Regions from separate parts of the Paenibacillus sp. FSL K6-2859 genome, predicted to be linked through region 3. Evidence: riboswitches for the same ligand, from Rfam matches in the RefSeq annotation. Region 3 holds a riboswitch; each other region holds the start of a gene.
The links. A riboswitch is a leader RNA that binds a small molecule or an ion and turns the genes downstream of it on or off. The one in region 3 is predicted to bind cyclic di-AMP.
Positions count from the first base shown of each region.

Region 1 (5,920 bases), 3.7 Mb from region 3:
CTGAACTTATCCGCTATATAATAGAAGGAAAAAATTTGGCACTCGTCAGCGATGCCGGTTTACCAGCCATTTCCGACCCTGGTGCAGACCTTGTAGCCCTTGCCATAAGTCACGGTATACCAGTAATTCCTATACCCGGAGCTAACGCAGCTTTGTCAGCATTGATTGCCTCTGGTCTGCCTACGACTACTTTCACCTTTATCGGCTTCTTACCTCGAGAACGTAAAGATATCCGTGCGGTATTAAGTCCACTTCGTTCGGCGCAAGGGACTATATTGTTCTACGAATCTCCACATCGCGTGGTGAAGACACTGGCTCATCTCCATGAAGCATTTGGCAATCGGCGAATTGTGCTTGCTCGTGAACTGACGAAGAGATATGAGGAGTTTCTACGTGGGACGATCGAGGAATGTACGGATTGGCTCGCTGAACATCCACCGCTTGGTGAGTATGTCATTGTCGTTGAAGGTGAGAGCAAGGAAGATGCTGAAATGGCGGAATCGGCTTGGTGGCGCCAGTTAAGTATTGAAGAACATGTTGCTCATTACGAAGCAGCAGATATGCCGCGTAAAGAAGCTATGAAAAAAGCAGCCTCTGATCGTGGTGTGTCAAAGCGGGATATTTATAACGCACTTCTGGATAAAGCGGAGCAGCAGTAAGTGTTATTGACGGATTCTAATTCTAAGAGGTTAACAAGGTGCGGAGGGGTATTACGAAGCTGACGAGATTCTAGCCTGAAGGTGGTTCCCAAAAGGAAGCCCAATATAGACCAGATCATGGTAAAAACTCGTTTTACTTCATGCTCTCACCGCATTCCCCATCATTATTAGGTATCATGGGGGGAGTAAATCCTTGTAGACATCTTTTGGGGCGGGAAACACAGGTGATTGCAGAAAAAAAATACCTCCCGCGGTCACGGGAGGTCAAGGAGATATGAAAAGGTTAGAATTAACAATTTGATTAGTTCTATTATATACTATTTATTTTAGTTTGTCACAGGGGTAGGGATAGTAGAAATGCATTCATGACAAACTATTTTTCCTTTGAAGTAAGTTACGTTCTCAGCGTTGCCGCAGAAAATGCAGGCAGGCTCATATTTCTTAAGCATAATGCGCTCACCATCAACGTAAATTTCAAGTGCGTCTTTTTCACCAATGCCAAGAGTACGGCGCAATTCGATGGGAATAACTACCCGTCCAAGTTCGTCTACTTTTCTTACAATTCCTGTTGATTTCATCATACCAATCGTTACTCCTCTCAATGTTCCAAAAACGTCATTATTCGACATTGTTCACTGTTTTATGATATTCATAATACCAACGATTCCCAAAACAGTCAACCTTTTTTCATAGGTTGAATTAAGAACTTTTTCACTAAAACTTTGAATTGCCTATACCAATTGCGAATTCTAAAAAAAAAGTAAAAATAAACTTTGTCGATTTACCAAGACTAAAAACGTCATCATTCGACAAAGTACGACATAATTACTTATTATATACTTATATTGGTTAAAATCATATTAAATTTAATAAAGGAGTTGATCTCATGAAGCAGCCGCTCACAGAAGAAAAGGTTTTCAAAGATCCGGTTCACAATTATATCCACGTGCAGGATACTATTATTTGGCGACTAATAAATACAAAGGAATTTCAGCGTTTACGCCGGATACGCCAGCTGGGTACCTCGTATCTCACCTTTCATGGCGCAGAGCATAGTCGGTTTTCTCATTCTCTAGGGGTATACGAAATTACACGTAGAATTATTTCGCAATTTGAACGAAGCGGTTATAAGGATTGGATTCCTGAAGAAAGTCTGCTCACCTTGTGTGCGGCTTTGCTGCACGATCTGGGGCATGGTCCATTTTCCCATTCTATAGAAGAAGCCTTTGAAATGAATCATGAGGATTGGACTTGTCGAATTATTCTGGAGGACACAGAGATTACTGAGATCTTGCGTGATGTGGAGGAGGATTTTCCTCGTAAAGTAGCCTCAGTAATCGCTAAAACTTATGAGCATGAAATTGTTGTAAATCTGGTTTCAAGTCCGCTAGATGCTGATCGCATGGATTATTTGCTGCGTGATGCGTACTATACAGGTGTAAACTATGGAACGATCGACATTGATCGGATTTTAAGAATGCTGCGTCCTTATAATGGTCGAGTTGTTGTAAAAGAATCGGGAATGCATGCCATTGAAGATTATTTAATGTCGCGTTATCAAATGTACTGGCAAGTGTATTTTCATCCGGTGACACGTAGCTCAGAGATTATTTTGCGACAAATTTTCCGTAGAGCCAAGGAGCTTTTCCAAGAGGGGTACAATTTTAGTTTCATGATTAATCCGCTGGAGGATTTGTTCCGTGGTGAGGTGACAGTAAAGCAATATTTAATGCTGGATGAAGCACTGGTACAGACGGCTTTTATGCAGTGGACGCTTGAAAAAGATGAGCTACTAAGCGACTTGTGCACCCGTTTTATTCATCGTAAACTGTATAAATACGTTGAGATGGAGAATCTCGATACAGATATGATTACTGAAATTCGCAGCAGTTTTGCGGCAGCGGGTCTTCACCCAGAATATGATTTGGAGATTGATTTTCCGACAGATCTGCCCTATGATGTGTTCCGTCCGGGAGAAGCTTTTGACAATAAACAAATTCTGCTGCTTGATCGGCATGATCATCTGCGGGAAATTTCAGAGGTATCCGATATTGTACGTTCTATTAGCGGCATTCACCGTGGCAGATATCATCTTTATTTTCCTCAGGATAAGTTGAGAAAAGTGCTTACACGATTGCCTTCTTCTATCGCAGAGATTTTTGCAAAATAATACAAAAAAATATAGCATTTTTGACAAGGAGTGAAGGTTAAAATGTATCTGTTTGACACACATACGCATCTGGATGCGCCTCAATTCGACGAGGATCGCGAAGAAGTTATCGCTCGTGCTGTAGAAGCAGGAGTTAGCAAGATGATTAATATCGGATTTAATCGGGAGACGATTCCCTCAACGATGAAGCTGGCGGAATCTTACGATTATATTTATGCGGCAGTGGGTTGGCATCCTCAGGATGCGATTGATATGAAAGATGGAGATCTCGATTGGATCGCTTCTCTATGCAGTCATAAGAAAGTGGTGGCGATCGGTGAAATCGGACTGGATTATTACTGGGATACTTCTCCCAAGGATGTGCAGCATGAAGTTTTTCGCAAGCAAATTGGACTAGCCCGCGAACTGAATATGCCGATTTGTATTCATGATCGTGATGCCCATGAGGATGTTGTACGGATTTTACGGGAGGAAAAAGCAAATGAGGTTGGAGGCGTGATGCACTCGTTCTCTGGAAGCTGGGAAACGGCTAAGATGTGCTTGAATCTTGGTTTTCATTTATCCTTTGGAGGACCTATTACGTTCAAAAATGCAAGAGTGCCAAAAGAAGTACTTGCGCAGACCCCTCTAGACCGATTATTGATCGAAACCGATGCTCCATATTTGACTCCGCACCCCTTCCGCGGAAAGCGAAATGAGAGCGCTCATGTGAAGCTGGTAGCAGAGGCAGCAGCTGAAATTAAAGGGTTAACATGGGAAGAATTGGCTAAAATAACGTATGCGAACGCACTGGAACGATTTGGGATTGAGTGAAAACGGGAGAAAAACAGGCGAAAAATAGAGAATGGCCGATATATTAAACTTTTTTAATATAAAAACAGCTGAATATTACAATATTTTAACCATATTTTTGCTTAAACGTGGTTGAATCGTCCTTTACAACATGCATCAAAACAGGATATCATCTTTTCAGTGATGTGAGCTGTGTTACAGTGACAGCCATATATTCATGGATCGTCTCGCTGAGTCTCCGTATGGAGAACGGGGGAACCAATATTGACCTGCCGCATGCCTGTATTTAAAATACGGTTTAGACGTGCCGTAGGACAGTATTTGATTTCTTCACGTGGTCTTTGGGGTGAATTTAAGGGCAACCGCCATGAGCGGGTGACCTGAAATAGGGCGTCTCTCTTTCGTCCGAACCCGACAGCTAACCCCGTAAGCGCAAGTAAGAGAGGCAACCTCGTGCACAAGCATTCTCTATTCTGATATTGGAGAAGCCACGAAAGAGTCCTCAGTTGAACTCTTTTTAGGCTTTTTTATTTTTGAATAAATAGAATGTTACCCACATACTGTTATATAACAGGGGTGGGAGTAGCTGTGCCGAGCAGGCGATCCATGAGCAGGAGACGCTAAGTTATTACGTGCGTGTCCTGTGACAATCTCAAATAGTTTCGTCAAAGGAATTCAGTCCTCATGATATACAATTGACGACGGGGCTATGTAAGGAGGATGGAGAGAATGGGCGTATTCCAACCAGAAGTATCCCATGATTCGCAGTCATCCAGCAGGTCTTTCGCATTACGGTGGGAGCAAGTAAATACTCGCGTGCTTTTACTTGCAGGCGTGATTTCAGTCGCTATCGCGTTACTTATTCTGCTGTACGTACACGGTCAAAGTAACAAACAATTATTTTTAGTAATAGACGGGCAAACACAGACGCTTGAAACGCGGGAAGCGCTTCTTGGTGATGTGTTGGAGAAAGAGCAAATTTCGCTACAGCCGCATGATGAACTATCTTTAGGTCTGAGTGATGAAATAAAAGACGGTGACCGTGTCGTTATCAATCGTGCGCAGAAAATTAGTCTTACTGCGGATGGAGCAACAAAAACGTTATATACGACCGAGGATACAATTGGTAAAGCAATTGAGAAAATGGGCATTACCCTAGAAGGTCATGATAAGATTTTCCCTTCGTTAGACACCACCATTTCTGCAAACATGGAGGTTAAGATTGTTCGCATCAACAAACAGACCGTACAGCGAACAACTGACTTACCCTTCAGAGTCATCAAGACAGCAGACCCCTCCCTTACTGTGGGAACAGTTAGAGTGGCACAGGCAGGCAAACCAGGCGTCATGATTCAGCATATTGAAAAGATCTACCAAGACGGAGAACTGGCCTCTATGCGCATGATTGGTAAGGAAGTACAAACGGTAACGAAAGATAAGATTATTGCCGTTGGTACCAAAGCACTTCCTAAGCCGGCTGTAGCTAAGACTACAACAACTTCCAAATCAAACACCACTTCAAAAACGGCTAAAGTTAGCGCCAAGACTAATAACGTCACAAGCAAGGCTGGCGTAGACTTTGAGTACAAGAAGATGATTAAGAATGTCTCCATGACAGCTTATTCGTCAGAAGAGGCAGGTATAGGTACCAAAACGGCTTCCGGAACACGCGTAACGGAAGGTCGCACAATTGCTGTAGATCCGAATGTAATTCCTATTGGCTGGTGGGTATATATCGAGGGACTTGGATTCCGCCGAGCAGAAGATACTGGCGGTGCCATTAAGGGCAATAAAGTAGATGTCTACTACGATTCACTGAGCCATGTTCGTAATTTCGGTCGTAAATCACGAACCGTTTATGTGATTGGACCTGTGAAGCCGGAGTTAAACTAGGCTGAAGCTTTTGCAAATTATTCTTTGATAAGCTATAGTGATGATAACCGTTAAGGAACGCCAGATGATCATTTCGTTGATCGCAGAGCAACCGCTCATCACTTATACATTCTTTAACCAAAAGAAGAGGAGCGAAACCTCTTCTTTTTTGCTTTTTTTGGAAGGAGTCAGAGATATGATTAAGGAACTAATTGTCGTCGAAGGTAAGAGTGATACCGTCGCTGTTAAACGCGCTGTAGAAGCAGATACGATCGAAACAGGGGGCTCGGCTGTAGACCGGACCGTAATTGCGAAGATCGCGCTTGCTATGGAGCGTAGAGGGGTGATTATTCTTACGGACCCGGATCACGCCGGTGAACGAATCCGCAAGATTGTGTCTGCAAAGGTGCCGGGCTGCAAGCATGCC
Region 1 covers NZ_JBBOYU010000001.1:38,361-44,280, forward strand. Annotated here, with positions in the region: gene rsmI (16S rRNA (cytidine(1402)-2'-O)-methyltransferase) at 1-659, shown strand, start outside; gene MHB64_RS00175 (AbrB/MazE/SpoVT family DNA-binding domain-containing protein) at 986-1,240, opposite strand; gene MHB64_RS00180 (HD domain-containing protein) at 1,546-2,829, shown strand; gene MHB64_RS00185 (TatD family hydrolase) at 2,872-3,642, shown strand; cyclic di-AMP (ydaO/yuaA leader) riboswitch at 3,840-4,069, shown strand; gene MHB64_RS00190 (3D domain-containing protein) at 4,351-5,514, shown strand; gene rnmV (ribonuclease M5) at 5,690-5,920, shown strand, end outside.
Region 1: linked by a shared signal. The riboswitch ahead of MHB64_RS00190 (3D domain-containing protein) and the one ahead of MHB64_RS16385 (APC family permease) in region 3 are both predicted to bind cyclic di-AMP.

Region 2 (5,920 bases), 3.6 Mb from region 3:
TGTGGGTGTAAAGCATGGTAGAGATTACGGTGAAATCCTAACGGATTTGACTGAGGCTGTCGGCAGAATTTCCGATGGGTACTTATTTTTTGAAATGGATCCGGAAGAGTGGCAAGAATTGCCGCAGGAATCCAAGATGGAGGTATGGGAGGCACTGGCTGAGGATCTTTTCTTCGCGCTGGGTAATGAACCTATGATTGAGGTGGGGAGCGGCGTTATCATCTATGATAAGGACACGCACCGCATTAATATTTTAGTCGGAGAAGAGGATTTAGCCTCTGTTGTTTTGATTTAAGAAGAGGGGGCGACGGGGCGTAATTTGCCCGTAGTTAGTAGCCCGTGTTAAAATTGGTGTAGCCGAGTTATAATCGCTGGGATTCTTGAATACATTTAATCGAAAATATTGCCTTTATCCTGGCACATCCCTTGGACCTCAGAAGCTAAGGGATGTTTTGTTTAACGAATAAGACGAGTAATGGGACCTGCGGATTTTACTGCAATTTTTAGTAAGGGAGGAAATGAATTGTTATTTACGGAAGAAGAACTGCGTGAGCAGATCAGCAAGCTGGAAGGTTGGAAGCTGGAAGAGAATACCATGGTGCGAAAATATATGTTCAGTCAATATATGAAGGGTATTGCTTTCGTTGATGAAGTAGCCACCATTTCAGAAGCCTTTGATCACCATCCACATATTACAATTGATTATAAGACAGTGACTTTACGGCTGAAATCAAATGAGGAAGACGGTATTACAGCTCTAGATATTCGAGAGGCACATGAATTTAATGAAGCCTTTGAGAAAAATCGTTAGTGTCACCCAAACTCATAAATAAACGCCCGTGCGCAGATAGTGAACTATCTTCAGGCACGGGCGTTTTTAGTTGCTTTGGTAGTTACTTTTTCTCTGCGAGCCAGAGGGCGACGTTTGCAATCTCCTCAGGGGCTAGCTTTTCTTTAAAGGAAGGCATTTGACCGCGTCCTTTAGTTACAATACTGTAGATTGCTTCAGCATCATGTTGACCGCCTTCATTTTGAAGACTGGGTCCAACTCCACCTTGAAGCTGATCGCCGTGACAGGTAATACAGCTGGCTTTCACGGTTGCTTCCGCCTTTGCCGCATCCAATTGGACTTCCGGCATCGTCGGCTTATTCTGTTCAGCTACCTCTTCTTTACCTGGAAGTGTAAACATAAGTACTACCGCAAAGGCACAGGCGGCAAAAAACAAACCGCTCATGATCCATTTCTGCATCCCAGTTCGTCCCTTCTATGTAAGCTGCTCCCTACATTATAGCTCAAGGTGAAGCGTTATCATAGGGTTTGTGACAAAAAAATGAACGACAATGCCATCAAATCATTGAAAAATATGGAATTTAATATTATTTGTCATAGACCATGCAATAAAAAGGTTTGTTTCCTGTGGGGGTTAGGCGCTCATACGTATCGGTAATCGTAAATCCACACTTTTGGTAAGTTCGGATCGCCCGCTGGTTCCAGGTCAATACCTCTAGATCAATCTCACGCTCAGGATAACGAATTAAGGCTGCTTGCACGATTGCATCCATGAATGTTTTGCCTAGACCTTGGCCGCATAGATCAGGGCGCATGCCAATCCCCAAGCGAACAACACCTTCCATTGGAAACAATTGCGCGAATCCACACAAAATCCCTTGCCCATTTAATATGGAGACATATTGCTCATTACGTAGCTGAGGGTCACCGAACTCGATTCCAAGAGCCTGCATTTGCTCCCATGGCATCCAGCCGTAAATATTATAAGGGGCAGTGTAATCCCAGTTGCAAATCTCTTCCGCGTGACTGGTCTCCATAGGCGCTACATGAAAAGTAACAGAGGAATTTATCATAAGGTTAAGGACCTCCTTTCACGGGGGTTACTTTAAAATATAAGAAAGTATACTAATTATATACAAAAATAGGCTTGGTCGACTCAGAAATTTATGAAATTATTGTTTTACAAATTCTGAGAGGGGTAAATACTAAATAAGACAAAAAACAAGCTCTTCCCCAAGAATCAACATCTTGGAAAAGAGCCTATGTACGATTTACTTATTGAACATCATCATTATCTTCTGTCTCAGAAGCAACAGAATGATAAGCATCCGTGCTCATAATGCGTTTAGCACCGATGTAGCGTTTCACGTAGTAGCTATCACTCAGGGAGCTAATCGTTACACCGCGTGAGGAAGATGCGTGTGCAAACTTGCCTTCACCGACATAAATACCGACATGGGAGACACCCTTGCCACTTGTATTGAAGAATACAAGATCTCCAGATCTTAAATCATCTTGGGAGATAGCAGTACCCATTTGAAACTGGGAACCTGATTGGTGTGGTAGGTTAATACCAATTTTATCAAATACATACATTGTAAATCCGGAGCAATCAAATCCATTTGTGGAGATGCCGCCGGATACGTACTTAGTTCCGATGGTCTTGTCGATCACTTTATCCATTTTGGAATCCGCGAAAGCGCTTCCTGCTCCAATGGTGAAAATAATGGAAAAGCTAAGTACTGCTGCTGCTAGCTTCTTCTTCAAAAGTTTATACCCCTTCCGGATGCCTACGAGGTTAGCTTAAGGGTTCGGTTGAAGGTCCCCTATGACCCCTCTAAAAATGGAGGTCAATTCACCCAAAGTTGGTTCCCCCGTTTTCCTAATAGTCAGGAAACTCGGCTGATACTGTTGATTAGGAATAGCTTGTAATCAATACATGACAAAACCTTTGTAAATAACAACTTAATGATTACAAAAATGTTACTAAAATCTTACTGCAGTTATTGTAACAAACAGAGTGCCGCTTGGCAATCGTTTTTAACATAATCATGCAGAAAAATTCGTTTTTTTAAAGAAAAAATGCATATGTAAGCGATAATATTAAACTAATTTTTATATTTATTGAAATTTTTATCAAATAAAAGTGTTTAAAGTCTGTTCTAGAGGTGTAAAGAATATAATGAGGCAAAAGAAAACCTGGATTCGATTAAGTCAATAATCAAACCCAGGTCCTATATAATGTAATTGTGTGGTTTAGTTGTGGCGAAGTATTAATCGTAGGCTACAGCTTGATATGAGGAAGTACTCATTACTCTTTTAGCACCAACGTAGCGATTGGCCCAGTAGGACTGGCTAAGTGAAGTGATGGTTACGCCATATGAAGATGATGATTGTGCGAATTTTCCGTTTCCAACATAAATGCCGACATGGGATACGCCGTTGCCCAATGTGTTAAAGAAAACTAGGTCACCTGAACGCAACTTGCTTTTGGCTACAGGAGTTCCAACATTATATTGAGCTTTTGAAGTACGGGGCAAAGAAAGACCCACCTTCTTGAATACATACGTAGTAAATCCAGAACAGTCAAACCCGGCAGTGCTAGTGCCTCCGGTTTTATAGGCAACTCCAATTGTCTTTGAAATAACACTGTCCATCTTAGAATCTGCAAAGGCACTTCCTCCACCAATAGAGAACGCCATCACAAGTCCTAGCGCCGCAGCGACGCATGCTTTTCTTAAATTCTTCAAAAAAATTGTACCCCTTCCAATGCCTGTGAGGTTAGCTTAAGGATTCGGTAGAAGTTTCCCTATGATCCCTGCAAAGCGAGATCAATTCACCCAAAATATGGTTCCCCCACTTCCTGGTGCCAGGAATTCGGCGTTTTATGCACCAGATAGTGACTTATCGACAAAACTACGATAAATACATGAAGTTATGTAGAAATCGTTTCAAATGATTACAAACTTGTTACCAATGGAACAGGACTTATTGTAACAAAGTCTTTATGATTTTGCAAATCGACATAATTTTCTATAACGCGAAAGAGTCCCGGCTCCAGATTAAGGAACCGGGACTCTTATATTATGTGCTGTAAGACCTTGAATTATTGTGGGAATGCTTTACTGTGCCATAGATGATATTGTGCTGAGATTCCCCACATTTTGAAGAGTGTAGAAGGCAGGGGTGAGATTTGACGGATAATCAGCGCCGGTAGGCCAGGGCAGAAGAGACCCGTTAGTCCGCATATTAGCAAAAGGACCAGACCTGCTGCACCAAGTAGGATTGAAATGCCTATTGCTGGAATCAGCGACTTCAAGCAAATGAATAGGGAGGAGAACATCCCCGTGCCGCTGGTATAACCAAACTGCATATATAGAAGGAACAGGCGTACGATAAAGATGTATATAAGCCATGCCAATACGTATGGAATTAGATGAAGTAACAAAGAGTAGTTCAGAAAGGAGGACAAGAATAGCCCGTACATTTTTGGAGCGAGCCAGTATAACGGAAGTAGTGCGAGCACCCATTCGATTAGACTGAAGATAAACACAGGAAATCCATAGAGCTTCATACCGGGAAAAAAGAACAGGCCACGCTCTCCTTTTCGCTCCTGATGGAGTTCATGCAGTAATCCTGACCTTATGAAGGGGGAGAGCAGAAGTCGAAAGACAACAAGTCCTAGGAACATCCATAACCAAGTACGTATCGCAGGATCTGTGTTCAAGCTGAACTGTCCTTCGACATAATAGAGTAGTCTGCCCATTCCGCTGCCTCCAGCGTCTTTATCTGGATAGCGCAGCAGAATAGGAACGATAGCAGACCGGATGAAGCCGTACATAAAGTAGCCCCAGAGCAGTCGGTAGATGAAGAGCAGAATCAGAATATAAAATTGCTCCTTCATGCTTTGCCAGCCGCGGGTTATCGATGTTCTCACAATCATTCACCTCACCAGACAAGAGTTCCGAGCACGGTTTCAACTAGTTTAGTTACACTTAATGTCCAGCGGGAGAGTGTTTTGGGCTCTATTTCCGCCAGTCTGAAGTTGTTCAGATGTTTGCTTTCTAAAAGAACGGTATGCTCAGGATCAACCTCAGCAGAGAGGAGAAGCTTATCGCTTAACAATTGGAATGTAGTCTCTGCCCCTTCACCGCTCCAGACCCGCTCTGTCGCAGAGCCATCGTCGAATGTGAATTTAATGGGAACGTCAACATAATGGCTCCCTTTGTTTGTAATCTTTACTATGGATTCATAGCTCTGAGCATCGCTGTTGCCATTCTTTTTAATCGTAATCGTATCTACTGAGAAATCAGGAGCACCACCACCATAAATATAATCTTCGAAATAAGGCTGCCATGATTTTTTGGTTATCTTCTCAACGACTTTTTGAAAATCAGATGTAGTGGGGTGCTGGAAACGGAATTTACGTGCGTAAGTGGACATGATGCTGTTCATTGCTTTAGTGCCTACTTGGCGTTCAATATCCTTGAGTACTAGCTTTCCGCGAATATACACATTCCGGCTATAGGATTCTGCCCCGGCGTATTTCCATGTCTCTAAATTTAGCGGCTCTGATTTGGTCACCAGGCTGGACTGAAGAGGGAGATTCGTTTTGATGCCATATTCTTGCTCCATGAGTCTGTCTTCAGCATAAGAAGTAAAGCTTTCGTCTAACCAAGCCTCCTCGAATTCATTGCTGGCAACCATACCGTAGAAGTATTGATGGCCAATCTCATGAACGACGGTTCTTTCAAGTGAGGTGTCAGGAGAAGAGTCTGTCGCTCCAAACGCTGTAACGAGTGTTGGATACTCCATTCCTCCAGCTCCATTGCCCTCCTTAGGCGGAACGACAATAGATAGCGTCGAGTAGGGATAAGGACCATACCATTTGCTGAAGTAGGTCAGAGCAGCCTTAGCGGCCTGAAGGTATCGTTCCTTTAAGTCTTTGTGTAATGGATCGAGATACACCTTAATCCGTACACCAGGCACTTCTGGCGTAGAGAAGGCTTCTTCGGCTACTGTAAAATCAGGGGATGCCGCCCACGCAAAGTCATGGACATCGTCAGCGTAGAACTGATATATTTTTTGATCTTGCTTTAGCTTGGCACTCTTCACAGGAAATCCGGTCGC
Region 2 covers NZ_JBBOYU010000001.1:111,480-117,399, forward strand. Annotated here, with positions in the region: gene MHB64_RS00520 (hypothetical protein) at 2-295, shown strand; gene MHB64_RS00525 (4a-hydroxytetrahydrobiopterin dehydratase) at 524-811, shown strand; gene MHB64_RS00530 (c-type cytochrome) at 894-1,250, opposite strand; gene MHB64_RS00535 (GNAT family N-acetyltransferase) at 1,378-1,863, opposite strand; gene MHB64_RS00540 (C40 family peptidase) at 2,066-2,557, opposite strand; cyclic di-AMP (ydaO/yuaA leader) riboswitch at 2,563-2,704, opposite strand; gene MHB64_RS00545 (C40 family peptidase) at 3,064-3,492, opposite strand; cyclic di-AMP (ydaO/yuaA leader) riboswitch at 3,546-3,683, opposite strand; gene MHB64_RS00550 (hypothetical protein) at 3,897-4,727, opposite strand; gene MHB64_RS00555 (M1 family metallopeptidase) at 4,739-5,920, opposite strand, start outside.
Region 2: linked by a shared signal. The riboswitch ahead of MHB64_RS00545 (C40 family peptidase) and the one ahead of MHB64_RS16385 (APC family permease) in region 3 are both predicted to bind cyclic di-AMP.

Region 3 (5,920 bases):
CTCTGAAACGGCCTCACTTGCTGCATTATCTGTTTATCATCAGAATAATGATGAGTTCTGGAAGTTCTATGATGCTGTATATGCTCAGCAAGGTGATGAAAGTGAAGAATGGGCGACTGAAGATTTCTTAGTAAGCCTTGCGGAGAAAGAGAAGTTAGCTATCGATTACGAACTGCTTCGTAAAGATATTAAGGATCGTACGTATGCAGATGAGCTGAATAAGGGTATGCAGTTAGCTAGTGAAGCTGGGGTGACGACTACACCATCCCTTTACATCAATGGAGTAATGATTGCGGATCCTTTTAACATTGAAGCGATTTCAACTGAAATTAACGACGCCGCAAAAGCTGTGGAGGCAAAGTGACAAAGTTCCTATCTTTTTGCAAGCGTAACTGCCTGTATCTGGCCTGGTTCGTCTCTTTAGTTGCTGTAGCTGGTAGCTTGTATTTGAGCGAAGTATTGAAATATGAACCTTGTAAGCTTTGCTGGTTCCAGCGAATTTTTATGTATCCTCAGTTATTCCTCTTGGGAATTGCGACGTTTCGAGGAGATAAAAGGATTATCCCATATGTACTTCCATTAAGCTTGATTGGTGGCAGTATCTCGATTTATCATTATGCGGAGCAGAAGATTCCTGCGTTAAGTAAAGTGCTTCCTTGTACAATTGGTGTTCCTTGTAATAAGGATTACTTGAACTATTTCGGATTCATTACGATTCCTTTTCTTGCTTTAATCGCGTTTGCTTTAATAAGTATTTTACTTTGGTACGGACGCAAGGAAGAAGAAGTGATGGAATTAGAAACAGAAGAAAGTTTAGGATTTTGATTTTTCAACTTTGAAGGAACGAAAAAATGTGAAAAGTGACTAAAAACACGACCCAGAGGGATAATTGAAGAGAATGAAAGAGAGCATCCAATTAGACGCTGTATTTGCGCTTTTTGGATGTTTTTTCATTCTTTTTTCATTTTTTTCAACGCTTTACTGCATACACTTTGTAGACTAATATTAGACCTTGTGAGAAGTTGAATATGCGCTGAATTTTCTTAGGAAAAACGGGGGAACCAAACTTGGCATATGTGCCAATGGGGTGAATCGGAATAGGTCGATTGGACTTGTACCGTAGGGCTAAACCACAGCCCGAATCCGCCAGCTAACCTCGTAAGCAAGGTGGGATAATGACCATGCATAGCATGCGGATCATTTCCGTATGCTATTTTTTGTGTCTGCATTTATGAAATCCACCAATGAAAACAGCGCGCGGAAATTCCGTTTCAGCTCCCAAAGAAAGGAACTGTATCCACCATGGTAAGCAAGGTAAAACGACTATTGATCGGGCGTCCGATGAAGTCGAACGAACTCGATCATGAAAAGTTATCCAAGGTTAAAGCACTGGCTGTCCTGTCTTCTGATGCGCTCTCGTCTGTAGCCTACGGAACGGAACAAATTCTGATTGTACTGGTGGCTGCGGGGTTTACTGCCATCTGGTATTCCCTGCCAATTGCATTAGCCGTATTGGGCCTGCTGGCCATCCTGATTTTATCCTATCGGCAGACGATCTACGCTTATCCGCAAGGAGGAGGAGCTTACATCGTTGCCAAGAGTAATCTTGGTGTTCCGACAGGGCTTTTAGCAGGAGGGTCTTTGTTAGTGGATTACATTCTGACCGTAGCTGTTAGTGCCTCGGCAGGGACAGATGCGATCACATCAGCGTTTCCAAGTCTTCATAATCACACGGTTCTTATTGCTGTATCCGTAATTATTCTTCTAACATTGATTAATCTTCGCGGAGTTACAGAATCGGCTTCATTTATCGCAATCCCAGTGTATTTGTTTGTGGTGTCGATTGTAGTTTTGATTATCTCCGGTGTTATTAAATATGCAGCAGGTGGCGTACATGCGAATGTCCCTGAAATAGGCAGCGCCGTCTCCAATGTTAGTTTGTTTCTACTATTAAAAGCCTTCAGTTCTGGCTGTTCGGCACTTACGGGTGTAGAGGCTGTATCTAATGCCATTCCAAACTTTAAAGCACCGGCTGAAAAGAATGCAGCCAAGACCTTAATGGTCATGGGGGTTATACTTGGATTTATGTTTACAGGTATCACATTACTGGCCTATTGGTACGGTATAGTGCCTGATGAAAAGGCAACGGTTGTTTCTCAGATCGCTGAATCGACCTTTGGTCGCGGAACTTTATATTTTTTCATTCAAGGGATTACAGCAGTCATTTTATTCTTAGCAGCTAATACAGCTTACTCAGCGTTCCCGCTGCTCGCCTTTATGTTTGCAAAAGATAAATATATGCCACATGCTTTTATGGTTCGTGGTGACCGTCTAGGTTTCTCAAATGGTATTATTTTTCTAGGTGTTCTGTCTGCTGTACTTGTAGCTGCATTTCACGGAAATACAGAAAGCTTGATTCCTCTTTATGCGGTAGGTGTCTTCATTCCGTTCACATTGTCCCAGCTAGGAATGATGGTTCATTGGTTTAAAACCAAACCAGCGGGATGGAAAAAAAGATTTGTTGTAAATACCATCGGTATGCTGACTACATTGACAATTACGCTTATTTTTATCATTACTAAGTTCTCAAGCGTATGGATGGCGTTCATTTTCTTACCTGCTGTAATGTTTGTGTTCCACCGCATTCACAAGCACTATTTGAACACAGCAGATCAGCTTCGTATATGTCCGGCTACGGATAAACCTTTAATTAAAGGAAGTACGGTTGTTGTCCCTGTTGCTGGTGTAACACGTGCTTTACTGCATTCCATCAGCTATGCCAAGTCTCTAACAGATAATGTAGTAGCCGTGTATGTTGGCTTTGATGAAGAGGACATTCAAAAGATGGAGCAACGGTGGGAGGAATGGAATCCGGGTGTACGCCTGATTGTACTTCGTTCCAGATATCGCAGTATTATTCGTCCGTTAGTGAAATTTATTGATACCGTGGAGTGGAAGACCGCAGCGACGGATCATATCACGATTCTGATTCCACAGTTTATAACTAAGCATTGGTGGCAAGCTGTACTTCATAATCAGACCAGCTTTTTAATCCGTTCGTATCTAATGAATTCAAAAGATGTTGTAGTTGCGACTGTCCCCTATCATTTGAATAAATAATGGATTATTAAGGAGAGGCTATATCCGGAACGTTCGGAATATAGTCTCTTTTGTATTTTTTTTGAAGGAAAATGCTGCAAATCAACAAAATTTTAAATTTATAGGTTGACACAGAGAATGAGAATCAATATCATTTAAAAGTGAGACAGAGGTAAACAACACCTTTGAATATCAAAGCAGGTATATATTAGGAGGGTTTTTAATGTTTTCGTTAAACAGAAAAAGATTTGGAAGCATGAAATTGACGATGATCGGACTAATAGTGATGACGCTATTCCTATCCGCTTGCGGTAATAATAATGCTGAAAGTTCATCCAATGCAGGAACTGAGCCTACAACAGCGCCTACTGCAGAAGCTACAGAAGCACCGGCAGCACCAAAAACGTTAACGGATGCGATGGGGCATGAAGTAACGATCCCTGCTAATCCTGGGCGTGTTCTGGGTTCTTATTTGGAAGATTCTTTGGTAACGCTGGGTGTGACTCCAGTAGCCCAATGGTCTGTGCCAAATGGCGTTCAGGATTATCTGGCTGCTGAATTGAAAGATGTCCCTACCATTAGCTACGATCTTCCATTGGAGGCAGTAACCAGCTTCGCTCCGGATCTGATTCTTATCCCATCGGAGTCTTCCGTACAGAATGGTATCTACGACCAATTGAATAAGATTGCACCGACTTATGTGATCGGGGATAAGCTAAATCAAGATTGGCGTAAATCGCTACTCAAGATTGGTGAAATTCTGAACAAAACCCCTGAAGCAGAGAAAGCCATTAAAGATTATGAAGACAAAGCGGCGGCTGCGAAAGAAAAGCTTAAAGGAGCTATTGGTGAAGAGTCCGTGGCGATTTTATGGCTGGTACAAAAAAACTTCTATATTGTAGACGAAACTCGCAGCAGTGGTGCTGTATTATATACAGACCTTGGTGTAAAGCTACCTAACTTAGTAACAGAAATTCCTGTGGGTACAAGAGCTACTTGGAATCCAATTTCGCTGGAGAAGCTTTCTGAGCTGACTGCAGATCATATTATCCTTGTAAATAGTGATAAGACTGAGGGTTCGGAGATTCTGGACAGTGCCATTTGGAAAGGCATCCCGGCTGTAAAAGCTGGTAATGTGCATGAAATGAGCTCAACAAGCAGTTGGCTATACAGTGGTGCGAACGCTGGTGGCAAAATCATTGACGATGTGTTAACAAGTCTTGTGAAATAAAAGTCGTAATTCACCATGAATGAGACTGCTCATTTGGGTGGGGAAGGGCGTGCAGATCAGTATCTTAGATACAAAGATCTGCACCATTTTTTTATAAACTACGCCCATATTACGGGAAAATGGCTCCTGCAATTGTACAACATTAATTTTTTTGCGATAATGAGAATGATTGTTGTTATCATATAGACTATTGTAACTATCGATTAAGGAGACGACTCATGGTTTCACCCTCAGATTTCGCACATCGCAATAAAAATGATACACAAAAAGCTCTACATACCCGTCCGGCAGCTGCAATAGGTATTCTGATTTTTGGACTTGCTGCTATTGCCTTTGGACTGGCACTTTCAGTCTCAGTGGGTGCGGCAAATATCAAGCTAGCTACGGTATGGGAAGCAATATTTCAATTCAATCCAGATATACAGCAACATCAGGTGATTAGAGAACTAAGACTTCCACGCGTGATCGCAGGTGCTTTGGTCGGTGCTTGCTTCGCAGTAGCCGGGGCAATCATGCAGGGGATGACAAGGAACCCACTTGCGGATTCAGGTCTGCTCGGCTTGAATGCGGGAGCGGGTGTAGCGCTTGCTATAGTATTTGCTTTTGCACCTTCGCTCTCCTTCACTACACTTATGTTGTTTTGTTTTATTGGTGCCGCAGTTGCTTCTTTTATCGTATTCGGAATTGGGTCGCTTTCCTTTAATGGCCTGACACCGTTGCGGTTGACACTTGCGGGCTCTGCTGTCAGCGCATTACTAGTTGCTGTTAGCCAGGGCATAGCGATTCTTTTTAACTTATCTCAGGATATTGCTTTTTGGTTAGCTGGTGGAATGGGAGGAGCTAGCTGGACTCAGATCAGAATCATTTTCCCTTGGGTGTTTGTGGCATTAATTGCAGCGATGATGTTATCGCGTTCCGTCACATTGCTCAGTTTAGGTAAGGAAGTGGCCGTTGGTCTGGGGCAGCGGACTCGATTAGTCCAGTTGGCATGTATGATTGTTGTAGTCGTTCTTGCCGGAAGTGCAGTCTCGATGGTTGGCCCGATTGCTTTTATAGGACTAATTATTCCACATGTTACGCGTTATTTCGTGGGGGTAGATTATCGCTGGATTATTCCTTGCTCGGCAGTCCTTGGGAGCTTATTGATTATCTTTGCGGATATCGCCGCGAGAATGATCAACGCACCTTATGAAACGCCGCTAGGCGCTTTAATTGCTATTATCGGGGTACCTTTCTTCATTTACTTGGCGAGTAAGCGGAAGGGGGAACTGTAATGCACAGATTAACCCTTTCTCCAAATGAAAAAGAACGCCGCAAACGCGTGCTTACAGTATTATCGCTCCTAGCTATATTGATCGTCGTCATGTTTATTATCAGTATGAATACAGGGTTTATGCGCCTATCCCCATTGGAGGTATTACATACACTGCTGGGAGATGGAACACATCAGCAAAAGCTTATTTTATTTGATTTTAGATTACCTCGCATCGTAATTTCACTGTTGGTTGGAGCGGGCTTTGCAGTGTCAGGCTGTATCTTACAGAGTCTCGCACGAAATGCACTTGCTGAGCCGGCTACGCTGGGCATAAG
Region 3 covers NZ_JBBOYU010000001.1:3,718,417-3,724,336, reverse strand. Annotated here, with positions in the region: gene MHB64_RS16395 (DsbA family protein) at 1-364, shown strand, start outside; gene MHB64_RS16390 (disulfide oxidoreductase) at 361-825, shown strand; cyclic di-AMP (ydaO/yuaA leader) riboswitch at 1,022-1,179, shown strand; gene MHB64_RS16385 (APC family permease) at 1,303-3,120, shown strand; gene MHB64_RS16380 (ABC transporter substrate-binding protein) at 3,323-4,330, shown strand; gene MHB64_RS16375 (FecCD family ABC transporter permease) at 4,549-5,604, shown strand; gene MHB64_RS16370 (FecCD family ABC transporter permease) at 5,604-5,920, shown strand, end outside.